Regions from separate parts of the Herminiimonas sp. NPDC097707 genome, predicted to be linked through region 2. Evidence: predicted binding sites of a transcription regulator. Region 2 holds the regulator's gene; the other holds the start of a gene.

Region 1 (7,287 bases), 550 kb from region 2:
TCACGCCCGGTTTGCTGAAACGGCCCGGCACGGAAATCGGTGCCTACCGTCGAGTCGACCACGAAGGTACGCGTTGGCAAAGCCGCATTGACCACCGGCACCGCACGGAAGGTATCGAGCTGTGCACGAAAGCCGGTAGTCGAGACATTCGACAGATTGTGCGTCACCGTCGCCTGCTGCTCCAGGATCTGCTTGGCACCAGTCATCGCGGTGTAAATCAGTCTATCCATTTCTTTCTCCTGTGATCAGTCGCATCAGCTTTGCAAACCAGCCGAGACGACTGCCATCACTGCCTGCATTAGCGCAAGTTCACCAGTGTCTGCAGAATCTGATCCTGCGTCTTGATGGTTTGTGCATTGGCCTGATAGACGCGTTGCGCCGTGATCATGTTGACCAGTTCGGCGGTCAGATCGACATTGGACTCTTCGACCCGCGACGACTGCACCGAACCCAAGCCGGTACTTTGAGGAGTCGCCGTCCTTGGGCGTCCAGACTCTGCCGTTTCTACCCATTGATTGTTACCAACGTTTTGCAAACCATTGGGATTCTCAAAATTCGTTAGTGCGACTTGACCCAATATATTGGACTGACCATTTGTATATCTACCGAGAATCATGCCGTCATTCGATACACTAAAGCTGGCCAGCATACCGGCTGCATAACCGTTAGGTAACTGTTTACTCACCCCAAAACTACCGGCAAACTGCTGAGAGCCTTTATGGTCTAGTGTGATACTTAACGGTGCTGCTCCAGTAGTAACTGCTATTGGAACAACGAGTGTAGAGGGGTTGGTTGTCAAAGCCCCGCCACTACCAAATGTCATCGTACCCAAGGCTACTGGCGCATTGGCTGGTGGCACTGCTGCTGGATCATATCCAATCGGCACATTATCGGCACTTGCAAACACGCTCCACTGATTAGCAGCAGTCTTGACGTAATAAGTACTCAAAATATGCGAGTTACCCTGGCTGTCATAAACCGGTACGGATGTAGAGTGAGTGTAAGTTGTAGAGTCACTATGATTAAAATCTGCCGCAGTCTTATCAGCTTCTCCGGAGTCCAGCTTTACAGATAAATCATAAGTAGTTGTGGCCTGTGGTGCCAAATCAGCTTTATTGATAATCAATGGGCTAGGACCAATCGAAGGGATGCCGTTTGCGTCCAGCAAGAATCCCGTCAGACGCCCACCTGATGCATTTTCAATGAACCCCTCTTTGCTTAAAGTAAATTGTCCGTTGCGGGTATAGGACGGCGCGCCATTGGTATCCATACGAAAAAAACCATTACCGTTGATCGCCATGTCCAAAGGATTATTGGACAGCGTGACATTACCCTGGCTGAACAATTGCGCCACCCTTGCAACCTGCGTACCGATACCGATCTGCGCAGCGCCGGAGCCGGTCAAGGTGCTGGCATAGATATCGGAAAACTGCACCTGGGACTGCTTGAAACCGACTGTACCCGAGTTAGCGACGTTATTGCCGATTGCTTCTAGACTTTTGGTAGCGGCATTCAATCCGCTCAAACCTTGTTGGAAACTCATGTATTTCTCCTGGGTTGGTTTGCCGCTGTATTAAAGATATTGACGAATATCGGAAAGATCGAGTGCGCCCAGTCCGGGTACATTCAGCTTCACGCCGTTTTGGCCGGTAGTCACGGTCGTCACCATCCCAAACTGCAGTTCGTTGGCCGTGACTGCCTTGCCAGCGACCAGCGCCGTTACAGCAAACGTATAAGTGCCCTCTTCCGCCTTGCTGCCATCCGCTTTTGTGCCATCCCACAGCAGCGGCACAGTGCCAGCATCTTGCTTGCCCAAGCTCAGCGTCTGCACCACGTTGCCGGCTGCATCCTTGATCACTACTTCCGCCGAATCGATCGCTTCCGGGAATTCAACGCCCATCAGTGCTTTATCTTCTGCCAGGCCGAGTTTGTTGCCCGGCGCCAGCACGCCATGACCAATCAGGTTGGCGGACTGCAGCGTTTGGCTGGACTGGTAGCTGCCAATCAGGGACTGCAGCGTTTCATTCATTTTGTCGATCCCGGTCACCGTCGACAATTGCGCCATTTGACTGGTTACCTGAGCGTTATCCATAGGATTCAGCGGATCCTGATTTTGCATCTGCGTAATCAACAGCTTCATGAAGCGATCCTGCGCTTCATCTACGCTGGATTTGGTCTTCGTCGCACTCGGATTCATCGCGTCGAGTACAGACTGCGGCAAGGTATTACTGATAGCGCTCATGATTATTCCTTTTATTGTTTACTGACCGAGCGTCAGCGTTTTCAGTAGCATCGTCTTGGCCGCATTCATGGTTTCGACATTGGTTTGATAGGAACGCGAGGCGGAAATCATGTTGACCATTTCTTCCACGACATTCACATTCGGCATCGCGACATGGCCGGTTTCATCGGCATTCGGATGTTTTGGATCGAACACCATTTTCAGCGGCGAAGCGTCTTCGACCACCTGCTTGACCTTGACGCCTGTGGATGTCGCACCCGCCATCGGCAGCGACTGAAATTCCACCTGTTTGGCGCGATAGGTCTTGCCATCGGCGCTGGTGGTGCTTTCGGCATTGGCGATATTGCTCGAGACCACATTGAGGCGCTGACTCTGCGCACTCATGGCCGAACCGGCAACGTTAAAGATATTAAATAGCGACATGATTATTGCCCCTGAATAGCGGTGAGCATTCCCCTGATTTTCGACGATGCCAGCGTGACGCTGACTTCATAGCGCATCGCGTTATCGGTAAACTGATTGCGCTGCACATCCATATCGACCGTGTTGCCGTCGATATTGCCCTGCTGCGTATTGCTGTATAACAGCGGCGCTCCGCCTATCGTCGCGTGCGTATTCGACGACAGATGTGCCGCAGTCGTCTTCACCAGAGCGGCCGGCGCTGTTGCGCCGCCGGCGCTCTTGGCTATCGCGCCTTGCAAGGCCTTGTTAAAATCGATGTCACGCGCCTTGAAGTTGGGCGTATCCGCATTGGCAATATTCGATGCCAGCAATTGCTGACGTTGCGCGCGCAGACTCAGTGCCGTCTCCTGAAAGCGCATCAAGTCATCAAGTTTTCCGATCATGTCGACCTCCGAAGTGCGCGTTCAGGAACTTCCCGTTCTGCGCCGATAATGGATTTGTATAGCGTGGATCATACGGAGCACACACCCGCTTCGATCAAACGATAAGAAGACAAAAATCCGTGCTATTCCCAGCTTTGCCGTAGCATCCAATCAGTACCATGGTCGTGCGATCAATCCATAGCCAGCCATGAGACACACTTTTAATTTTGTTATTGCCGCCCTCGCTCTCTCCGCGCAATGTGCTGTCGCGCAGGGTGTCGAGCCCGAAGCGCGTCAGGATCTGGGCGTACTGAAACAAACGGCCGAACAGTTTTTGCGCACGCAGGCTGCCGGCTTGCCGGGTGAAGTGCGGATAACGATGGGCTCTATAGATCCACGCACCAAATTGCCGGCATGCGTCGCACCGGAAGCATTCCTGCCCGCATCCAGCAAGGCCTGGGGCAAGACCAGCGTAGGCTTGCGTTGCAGCGCCCCATCCCGGTGGACCATTTATGTACAGGCAAAAGTACAGGTACACGGCGAATACATCGCCGCAGCTGCCCCGCTATCACAGGGACAAACCATAGGACAGGGCGACATTGCCACGCTCAAGGGCGACCTCACCACTTTGCCGGCCGGCGTCATCACCGATGCATCGCAGGCCATAGGCCGCACCGCAGCCACCATGGTGGCGCTGGGTGCGCCGCTGCGGCAGGATGCATTGCGCAACCAGCAGGCAATCCAGCAGGGACAGGCGGTGCGGGTGATCGTCAATGGCGCAGGCTTCAGCGTCTCCAGCGAAGCGCGCGCACTGAATAATGCAAATGAAGGCCAGTTAACCCAGGTCCGCACACCGGCAGGTCAGGTCATTAGCGGAATTGCAAAATTGGGCGGCGTCGTTGAATTAACGTATTAACAAGCTAGATTGAGAAACAAAATTTTACGTTTCACCAATTTAATATTAAAGTTTGGCCTAATAACGCCGTTAGTCCCATCAAGAGATAGGCGTTTTGCCGCAAACCAAACGGGGTGATGTCGTGAAAATTGATGACTCAAGCAAGAAAACCGCAGGCATAGGCGTCAATACGACGCAAACCCGCGCGGGCAAGGGAACTGAAAAAGCCGCAGGCGCCAGCAGCAGCAAGGCTCCGTCGGCCAATGTCACGCTGTCGACGCAAGTACAGGCGTTGACCAGCCAGGTTTCCAGTGCCAGCGCATTCGATACTAAAAAAGTGGAAGAGATCAAGGCAGCGATTGCCGGCGGTCAGTTCCAGGTCAACGCAGAACGCGTTGCAGATGGACTGATGGACACGGTAAAAGACCTGATCTCCGCCCGGAGAGGTTAATTTCAACATGGATTCGTTCGGTAGCAACCCTGCAGACAGCTTGAGTGAAGAACACAAAGCTGTACGCGCATTGACGGAATTGCTGCAACTAGAGCAGGAAAAGCTGATTGCCGCCGATATCGAAGCCATCGCCGCCTTGACCGAACCCAAGGCAAAAGCTGCGCTGCACATGGCCGAACTGGCCGCCAAACGACACGCACGCCTCGGAACAGCAGGTTTTGAAACAAACGAAGCGGGCATGCAAGCCTGGTTAGGCAGCCCTGCCGCTTCGGCTACTGCGAAGACATCCTGGCATGAACTGATTGCACTGGCGGAAGCCGGCAAGGAACTGAATCGCGTCAACGGAACGCTGCTCAACAAGCAGATAGTGCGTAATCAGAACGTGCTCAATATCCTGCAGCATGGCAGCGTGCAAGGCAACAATACCTACGGACCGGACGGTCAGACAGCAAGCAAGGCCATGAGCCGCCACATCGTCGCCGGCTGATTATTCATGTATTGACGGGTCCCACCCGTCGTGTCTGCACTCCGCAAAAAAATATGCCGCCAGTGATGGCGGCATATTTTTTTGCTTTCACTATCCGGCTTGAAGCATCTATCGGCGCGGCGCATAAATATCGCGTCCAGCCTCATCAATCTGGCGGCGCAATGCGCGCCGTTCGTCGGGCGACAAACGCGGATCGCGGCGCCCCTGATCCTGCCGCCCCGCATTACGATCTGCACCATAGTCGTCACGACGTTCGCGCGCCTGACGTTGGCCATTATCCCCACGCCTATCCTGATTGAAACGTTGACGAGAATCATCCTGCGTCACATATCCGAACGCATTCCCCTGGAAGCGTGACTGCGCATACGCTGTCGTTGTGCCGGCAAACGCTGCAAGCAGCACCATCACCAATCCCATTCTCTTCAATGTTATATTCATCATTGTCATCTTCCGCTGCGCTCCCGATGGACACGCCCCCTGTTGCAAACCATGTCCAAAGTTTATGCTGCTTTGCAGCCAGCCCTAAGTCCATTTCCGTAAAGGTTGTAACACTTTGTAATGCCTGCAATTCACCTTGTACCGAAAAGTCTTTCTGACGTTACCATAGCAAAATGAATACGACAAATGTACCCATGAAGGAACCAGGCCATTCGACCAATGCGCATCAAACCAAGGTGCTGGTGGTGGATGACGATTTGCGTTTGCGCGACTTGCTGCGTCGCTATCTGTCTGAACAAGGATTCAATGTAGTGACGGCAGAGAATGCGCAGGCGATGAACAAGCTCTGGCTGCGTGAACGCTACGACCTGCTGGTACTGGATCTGATGCTGCCGGGAGAAGACGGCCTGTCGATCTGCCGCCGTCTGCGCGGTGCCGGCGACAAGACGCCTATCATCATGCTGACCGCCAAAGGCGAAGATGTCGATCGTATCGTCGGTCTTGAAATGGGCGCCGACGATTACATTGCCAAACCTTTCAACCCGCGCGAACTGGTGGCGCGCATCAGCGCCGTGCTGCGTCGTGTCGGCCCCGATGAAGCGCCGGGTGCGCCGTCCGAAACGCCGCAATCATTTACCTTCGGCGAGTTTACGCTGGATCTCGGCACACGCACGCTGAAAAAAAATGACGAAACCGTACCACTGACCACTGGTGAATTTTCCGTCTTGAAGGTGTTTGCACGCCACGCCCGCCAACCGTTATCACGTGAAAAACTGATGGAACTGGCGCGTGGTCGCGAATATGAAGTATTCGATCGCAGCCTCGATGTACAGATTTCACGCCTGCGGAAATTGATCGAACCGGATCCATCCACGCCACTGTATATTCAAACCGTCTGGGGTCTCGGCTATGTCTTCATTCCAGAAGGCAAGCCGCGCTAATCTCTTTGCAACTGCGTGAAAAATCCACGGATGTCCATATCGTCAAATCGCCTGAACTGGATAAGAAGCGGTCTATTCTGGCGCACTTTTTTTCTGCTCGCCTTTCTGATTGCCGCCAGCATGGCTGCCTGGATCGCCAGCTATCGCGCGGTTGAAGAGACACCGCGCGCCAACCAAATCGCCGCACAAGTCATCTCCGTCGTTACCATTACACGTGCCGCTCTGACACACTCAGCGCCCGACTTGCGGCGCGAATTGCTGTTCGATCTTTCCAGCAATGAAGGCATACGCGTCTATCCGCTGGAAGACAGCGATCGCGTCGAACCTCCTATCGAAAACAGCGTGGTGCGCAGCATTCAGGAAAGCGTACGCGCTGCATTGGGCAAGGACACCCGTTTTGCCCGTACAGTCAACGATGTCGCCGGCTTCTGGGTCAGCTTCACCATTTCCGACGATGAGTACTGGCTGATGCTGGATCGCAGTCGGGTGGAAGCCAGTTTTGGCGCGCAATGGATAGGCTGGGGTGCGGCCACCCTGCTGTTATCGCTGCTGGGCGCACTGATGATTTCCGGCCTGATCAACCAGCCATTGGCGCGCCTCACCGCCGCCACCCGTGCGATTGCCAACGGACAGTGGCCCGCGCCCTTGCCGGAAAGCGGCCCGACTGAAATCCGTGAAGCCAATCACAGCTTCAATCAAATGGTCGATGACTTGAACCGGGTGGAGTCCGACCGCGCAGTGGTTCTCGCCGGTATTTCACACGATCTGCGCACCCCGCTCGCTCGCATGCAGCTGGAAGTGGAAATGGCGGGCCTGCAGGATGATGCGCGCAAAGGCATGCAATCCGATCTGGAACAGATGGACGCCATCATCGGCCAATTTCTGGATTATGCGAAGCCGGTAGACAGCAGCCATTTCAAATCCATCGACCTGACGGCGTTGCTATCGGAAGCGGCGCACGAAGCCGCCCGTCTGCCCGATGTGCAGGTGCACCCCGTCATTGAAGACA
Region 2 (7,287 bases):
TCGTGCTGGACATCTTCTTCAGCTTCAATATCGCACTGTCGATCATCGTATTGCTGACCGCTTTGTACACGGTTAAACCGCTGGACTTCATGGTGTTCCCGACCGTGCTTTTGGTCAGCACGATGTTGCGCCTGTCATTGAACGTCGCCTCCACGCGTGTCGTGCTGACCGAAGGCCATAACGGCCCGGACGCTGCCGGCAAGGTGATTGAAGCTTTCGGTCACTTTCTGATCGGCGGCAACTACACCGTCGGCCTGGTGGTCTTCATCATCCTGACCATCATCAACTTCACCGTGGTGACGAAGGGTGCCGGCCGTATTGCCGAGGTGGGTGCACGTTTTGCACTGGATGCGATGCCGGGTAAACAGATGGCGATCGATGCCGATCTGAATGCCGGTTTGATCGGCGAACAGGATGCGCGTTTGCGCCGTACGCAAGTGGCGCAGGAAGCGGAATTCTACGGCGCGATGGACGGCGCCAGCAAATACGTGCGCGGCGATGCGATTGCCGGCATCATCGTTACCGTGATCAACGTGGTCGGCGGCCTGATCGTCGGCATGGTCCAGCATGACATGGCGTTTTCGGCGGCGCTGGAAAACTACACGCTGCTCGCCATCGGTGACGGTCTGGTGGCGCAGATTCCTTCGCTGATCATTTCGACTGCAGCCGGTATCGTCGTATCACGTGTCGCGAGTGAACAGGACATTGGCGGCCAGCTGGTTGGCCAGTTATTCGCCAAGCCGCAGGTGCTGTACATCACCGCTGCAATCGTCGGCGGCATGGGTTTGATTCCCGGCATGCCGCACATGTCCTTTCTGTTTCTGGCCGGCGTGTTGGCAGGCGCAGCCTACCTGATTTCGCAACGCGCATTGAAAGCGCCGCAAGTCGAGCCGGAAGTAACGGCGCCGCCGGCAGCACCGGAAGTCGAGGAAGCCAGCTGGCAGGATATTGTGCAAGTCGATACGCTCGGGCTTGAAGTCGGTTATCGCCTGATTCCGCTGGTCGATAAATCGCAAAGCGGCGAGCTGCTGCGTCGCATCAAGGGCATACGCAAAAAATTCGCACAGGAAGTCGGTTTCCTATCGCCGCCAGTGCATATTCGCGACAACCTCGAACTGAAGCCATCTGCTTATCGCATCACGCTCAAAGGCGTGGAAGTGGGCAGCGGCGAAGCGCTGGCCGGTCAGTTCCTTGCCATCAATCCTGGCATGGTGAGCGGCACGCTGCCGGGCCAGGCCACCAGCGATCCGGCCTTCGGTTTGCCCGCTACCTGGATAGATGCCAGCCTGCGTGAACAGGCGCAAGGCATGGGTTACACCGTGGTCGATGCAGGCACCGTGGTCGCCACGCATTTGAATCATCTGATTACCACTCACGCAGCTGAATTGCTGGGCCGCCAGGAAGTGCAGCAATTGCTGGAACACCTGACCAAGGAATCGCCGAAGCTGGTGGAAGACCTGGTGCCGAAACTGATTTCGCTCTCCACCCTGCAAAAAGTCTTGCAGAACCTGTTGATCGAAGGCGTACACATACGCGACATGCACAGCATTATCGAAACATTGACCGAGCATGCCACGCATACGCAAGACGTCAATGAATTGACGGCGCTGGTGCGCATCGCGCTGGGTCGCGCCATCGTGCAGCAGTTGTTCCCATCGACGAACGAATTGTCCGTGATGACGCTGGATAATCGCCTCGAGCGCCTGCTGACACAAGCCTTGAGCGCCAGCGGACCGGAAGGCGCGGGCATCGAGCCGGGCCTGGCCGATACGATCGCCGCGCAAGCCGAAGCGGCGACGCGTCAACAGGAGCAAATGGGATTGACGCCGGTACTGCTGGTGCCGGCACAGTTAAGGGCACTGCTGGCGCGTTTCCTGCGCCGTGCATTGCCGCAGTTGAAAGTTCTTTCGCACGCAGAAGTGCCCGATTCAAAAACGATTAGAGTTACTAGCTTAGTTGGAGGCCAGGTATGAATGTAAGAAAATTTACGGCAAGCACGTCGCGCGGCGCATGGAGCCTGGTGCGTGAAGCGCTGGGTCCCGATGCCGTGATTCTTTCCAATCGCGCAGTCGAAGGCGGGGTTGAGATTCTGGCGCTGGCTGGAGAAGATATGGCATCGCTGGCTGAGCCGATGGTTGAGAAAACGATTTCGGAAACCACGCTGGCAGCTCTGGCGCCCAAGTATCAAACGCAGCAGGCTGCACAGCCGGCACCGTTAGCCATTGCCTCCAGCGCACCGCTGCAAGCAGCAGCCAGCGAAATCAACAGCGCCGAACTGCACAGTGTGATGAGTGAAATCCGTTCCATGCGTGGCATGCTGGAAATGCAATTGGCTGAACTGGCATGGACCGACCAGCACAAACGCGAGCCGGCCAAATCCGGCGTATTGCGTGAAATGCTGGCAGCCGGATTCAGCGCCAGTCTGGCGCGTTATCTGACTGAAAGAATGCCGGCCGGCGCCAGCAAGCAGAGTGGCATGGATTGGATCAAGGCGATCCTGACGCGCAATCTGGCGACTATCGGCAATGAAAACGAAATCCTGGAAAAAGGCGGCGTCTACGCTCTGGTCGGTCCAACCGGTGTCGGCAAAACCACGACTACCGCGAAACTGGCGGCGCGTTGCGTGATGCGTCACGGTCCGGGAAAACTGGCCTTGATCACGACTGACGGTTATCGTATCGGCGGCTACGAGCAGTTGCGCATCTACGGCAAGATTCTCGGCGTGATGGTGCATTCGGTGAAAGATGAAGCCGACCTGCGCATCGCACTCGATGAGCTCAAGGGCAAGCATACGATATTGATCGATACGGTCGGCGTCAGTCAGCGTGACAAAATGGTGGCAGAACAGATCTCAATGTTGACGGGCGCAGGCAGCCAGGTCAAACGTCTGTTGTGCCTGAACGCCACCTCGACCGGAGAAACGCTCAATGAAGTTGTGCGTTCCTACATGGGCGATGGCTTGGCCGGTTGCATATTGACCAAACTTGATGAAGCTGCAACCATAGGTAGTGCACTAGATGTAGTCATCAGACAGAAATTAAACTTATACTACGTGGCGAATGGACAGCGCGTGCCGGAAGACCTGCATGTCGCGAACCAGCAATATCTGGTCGACCGTGCATTCAAACTCAAACGTGAGACAGCGCCATTCCAGTTCAATGATGCGGAAATTCCTTTGGTAATGGCAAATACAGCAAAAGCAATGAACGATAAAAGTCTGCGTGAGGTGATTCTTGGCTAGTTTTGAATGTGATCAGGCAGAAGGTTTGCGGCGCATGCTGGCCGGACCGAAGCCGCGCATTTTTACTTTTTTGTCCGCCACTTCGGTTGCCGATAAAAGTGCAATGCTGGTCAATTTGAGCGCCTCTCTTGCTTCCGGCGGCAGCGATGTCGTGCTGCTGGATGCCTGCGCATCGACAGCCGGCATCACGCGCCGCATGGGTGTCGATATGCAAGCGACCCTGCTGGATGTGGCACGTCAGCAGCGTGCCTTGAATCAGGTCGTGCAGTCCATGCCGCAGGGTTTTGGCCTTGCTTCGCTGACCAGTGGTTCAATCCATGCCGCCAGCCGCGATGCAGATCAGTTGCGTCGCCTGTCCAATGCATTCGGCGTGCTGGCAGCACAGTCCGATGTGCTGGTGGTGGATGCCGAGCTGGATAAGAATGACAATTTTCCGATTCCCGGTATGGCGAGCGGCGATATCGTGGTGCAGGTTTCTCCGGCTGCCGCATCGATCAAGGAAGCGTACTCGCTGATCAAGCGTCTCAACGCGCAACTGGGGCGCCGGCCATTCGGTATTCTGGTCACTGATGCCGATGAACGCGAAGCACACATCGTCTATCAAAACATGGCGCAGGCAGCCAGCCGCTATCTGGCCGTGCAGCTGCAGTTCATCGGCTCGATACCGTCCGACGATCACCTGACACGCGCCGCACGCCTGGGACGCGCAGTGATTGACGCCTTCCCGATGGCAGGCGCCTCGGTGGCATTTCGTCGTCTTGCAGAACGTTTTGCATTATCCGCCCATGGCGCCAAGTTCGGGGCCTGAGCAATGTACACGGCAGATGGAAGATCGGATAGGGACCACCTGGTAAGCCAACATGCGCCGCTGGTCAAGAAACTGGCGCATCAGATGAAAGCCAAGTTGCCGCCCAGCGTGGAAGTCGACGATCTGATTCAGGCCGGCATGATAGGGCTGCTCGATGCAGTCGGCCGCTACGAAGAAACGCATGGCGCGCAATTTGAAACCTACGCAGTGCAACGCATACGCGGCGCCATGCTGGACGAATTGCGCAGCAGCGACTGGATGCCGCGCAGCATGCGTCAAAACATGCGCAAGATCGAGGTGGCGATGAACAGCTTGCAGCAAAAGCTGGGTCGCCCACCGAATGAAAGTGAAGTCGCCAAGCAGCTCAAGTTATCGCTGGCCGATTATCAGGATTTGCTCAGCGATGGCGGCGGCCACCAACTGGTCTATTACGAAGATTTTCACGATAGCGAAGACAACGAGCATTTCCTCGATCGCTATTGCACGGACGAATCGCCCGATCCCTTGCAGAATTTGATGAATACCGGTTTCCGCTCAGCGGTGATCGCTGCTATCGAAGCCTTGCCGGAGCGCGAAAAAATCCTGATGAGTCTGTACTACGAACAGGAAATGAATCTGAAGGAAATCGGCGCCGTCATGGGCGTAACCGAATCCCGTGTGTCTCAACTACATAGCCAGGCCATCGCCAGGATGCGTGCAAACTTGAGGGAGAAGGCGTGGACTGGGGTAGCTTAATTGGTATCGTGCTTGCGCTCGGCGGCATACTTGCCGGGCAAATGCTGGAAGGCGGAAAACTCGGCTCTCTGGTACAGCCGGCGGCCTTCATTATCGTCATTGTCGGCACGATAGGTGCGGTGCTGCTGCAAAGCGGCTGGCACAACTTTGCGACCGGTCTGAAAATGGCCGGCCGCGTTTTTATGCCGCAGGACGATAATTACGCGAGCCTGATGCATGACGTCACCAACTGGAGCACAGTGGCGCGCCGTGAAGGCTTGCTGAGTCTGGAGCGCATGATCAAGGATGTCCACGATCCATTCGTCGCACACGGTTTGCGTCTGATTGTCGACGGTGTCGATCCGCATAAATTGCGCGAAGTGCTGGATATGGAAATCGGCGCGTATGAAACGCAGCAACGCCTGTCGATCAAGATATGGGAAGCAGCCGGCGGTTACGCACCTACCATCGGCATTCTGGGCGCCGTTCTGGGTTTGATCCATGTGATGGAAAACCTGTCGGATCCGTCCCGTCTTGGTAGCGGTATCGCCGTGGCTTTCGTGGCGACGATTTACGGTGTCGGTTTTGCCAATCTGGTGTTCCTGCCGATTTCCAGCAAACTCAAGGCCATCGTCAATCGCGATGTCTTCAAGCATGAAATGCTGGCCGATGCATTTGCCGGCATTGCCGCTGGTGACAATCCACGCTTGATCGAAGAGCGGATGAATATCTATCTGATGTAAGGCAACTTTGCTTCCATCATCGGCAGACTGAGCACACATGGCGCGTAGAAAACACGAAGAAGAACACGAAAATCATGAGCGTTGGCTGGTGTCTTATGCCGACTTCATTACCTTGCTGTTTGCCTTTTTCGTCGTCATGTATGCAATTTCTTCGGTCAACGAAGGTAAATACCGCATCCTGTCCAACTCGCTCGGCATTGCATTCAGCGGCATCACGCCCAAAGCGCCGGCGCTGAAAGATCCGGTTGAATCGAGCGCGCCCATATTACCGCTGCCCATGCCGGTACAATCGCAATCGCAGCGCGCCAATGATGCCGCCACCAAACGCGAAAAAGCCCGCATGACCAATATCGCACGCGATATCCTGAAGGCGATGGCGCCGCTGATCAGGGAAGGCAAAGTGCGCGTGACACAAACCAATCGTGGCGTCAGCGTCGAAATCAATGCCAGCGTGCTGTTTGCACCCGGCGAAGCCAAGCTCAGTGCACAATCCGAAAAAGCCTTGCGCGCCGTGGCGGAAGTCTTGAACAAGGTCGATAACGACATTCAGGTCGAAGGCCACACCGATAATGTCCCGATCAACAATGCGATGTTCCCGTCCAACTGGGAATTGTCCGCCGTGCGCGCCAGCAGCGTGGTGCGCCTGTTTCTCGACAGCGGGATGAATGAAAAACGCCTGGTCGCGATGGGCCACGGCGCCAATCAACCGGTCGACAGTAACGAGACGATGGACGGGCGCTTGCGTAATCGTCGCGTGCAACTGATGATTCTTTCTGGCTTGCCGGATGTCGTGACTGAAGTGCCTGTCACTGCGGAAGATTGATCAAGGTTCAAAGAAACGTTCCAGGCCGAAGCCGTGTTAAAGATTGGGCTGCTTGCCTGATCTTTTATTTTCTTCGCCAAAGTGCATAAAGTATTTGCGTGAGCGTCATATGTATCGTTTGAATCGGCGGTATATTCATCGCTACAAGAAATTGCCCTGAATCGGAAATTTCCCCTGATCTTGACGGTGACTCTGTTCATGCATAAGACATCTCGCTTTGCCCATTCCCACCTGCGCCTGACATCGATCGTCTTGACCGGTCTCATCGTCGGCATCGTTACGCCTGATTCCTGGCGGCTGGTGACGCGGTTTTTGGTTGGGTGGAATGTTGCGGTATGGGCGAATCTGTTGCAGATGGGGTGGGTGATGGCCACAGCCAATCGCGCACGGGTGAGGGAAATTGCGGGGCGCGAGGATGATGGTGCAGTGACGGTGCTGGGGATTTTGTCTATCGTGGCGACCTTGAGTCTGGTTGCGATCGTCCTTGAGTTGACGTCGGCAAAAGGCCTGTCCGGTGCGTTGAAATTTTCCCATTACGTGTTTACCGGCATGACGGTATTGGGTTCCTGGCTGTTGCTGGGAGCGATTTACACCTTTCATTACGCGCGCCTGTATTACCAATCACCAGCAAATCGGAGAGCATTGCGTTTCCCGGATGCGGAGCTCAATCCGGATTATTGGGACTTTCTATATTTTTCTTTTACGATCGCCGTGGCTGCGCAGACTTCTGATGTGACGGTGATGTCTCCCGGCATGCGCAAGGCAGTGCTGGCGCAGTCGGTGCTAAGTTTTCTATTCAACGTCGCTATCATCGGTTTGTCGATCAATATCGCAGCTGGCTTGATCGGAACTTGATTTCATCGTCCTACCGACAGGTTTTATTTACTCTTGCGCCGATGTGCCAGATGCGCGGTTAATTTCCCCAGTTGTTTGTAGAGTGCGCCATAGCGCCTGTTCC

Evidence for each region. Region 2 encodes FliA, which starts transcription of late flagellar genes. Its sites were predicted from a motif close to CTAAAGTTTNNNNNNNNNNNGCCGNTA; they were not measured.
Region 1: a site for FliA is predicted at 4,028-4,054, ahead of flgM (flagellar biosynthesis anti-sigma factor FlgM). Genes of this name have one in related genera too.

The regions. Positions count from the first base shown of each region.
Region 1 covers NZ_JBIWCI010000001.1:1,267,780-1,275,066, forward strand. The annotation lists gene flgF (flagellar basal-body rod protein FlgF) at 1-230, opposite strand, end outside; gene flgE (flagellar hook protein FlgE) at 299-1,543, opposite strand; gene ACIQW9_RS06080 (flagellar hook assembly protein FlgD) at 1,574-2,242, opposite strand; gene flgC (flagellar basal body rod protein FlgC) at 2,261-2,665, opposite strand; gene flgB (flagellar basal body rod protein FlgB) at 2,668-3,087, opposite strand; gene flgA (flagellar basal body P-ring formation chaperone FlgA) at 3,275-3,982, shown strand; gene flgM (flagellar biosynthesis anti-sigma factor FlgM) at 4,104-4,412, shown strand; gene ACIQW9_RS06105 (flagella synthesis protein FlgN) at 4,453-4,899, shown strand; gene ACIQW9_RS06110 (hypothetical protein) at 5,008-5,337, opposite strand; gene ompR (two-component system response regulator OmpR) at 5,511-6,278, shown strand; gene ACIQW9_RS06120 (ATP-binding protein) at 6,309-7,287, shown strand, end outside.
Region 2 covers NZ_JBIWCI010000001.1:716,460-723,746, forward strand. The annotation lists gene flhA (flagellar biosynthesis protein FlhA) at 1-1,973, shown strand, start outside; gene flhF (flagellar biosynthesis protein FlhF) at 1,970-3,241, shown strand; gene ACIQW9_RS03415 (MinD/ParA family protein) at 3,234-4,049, shown strand; gene ACIQW9_RS03420 (RNA polymerase sigma factor FliA) at 4,053-4,784, shown strand; gene ACIQW9_RS03425 (flagellar motor protein) at 4,766-5,506, shown strand; gene motD (flagellar motor protein MotD) at 5,544-6,329, shown strand; gene ACIQW9_RS03435 (DUF1345 domain-containing protein) at 6,528-7,184, shown strand; gene ACIQW9_RS03440 (Rossmann-like and DUF2520 domain-containing protein) at 7,208-7,287, opposite strand, start outside.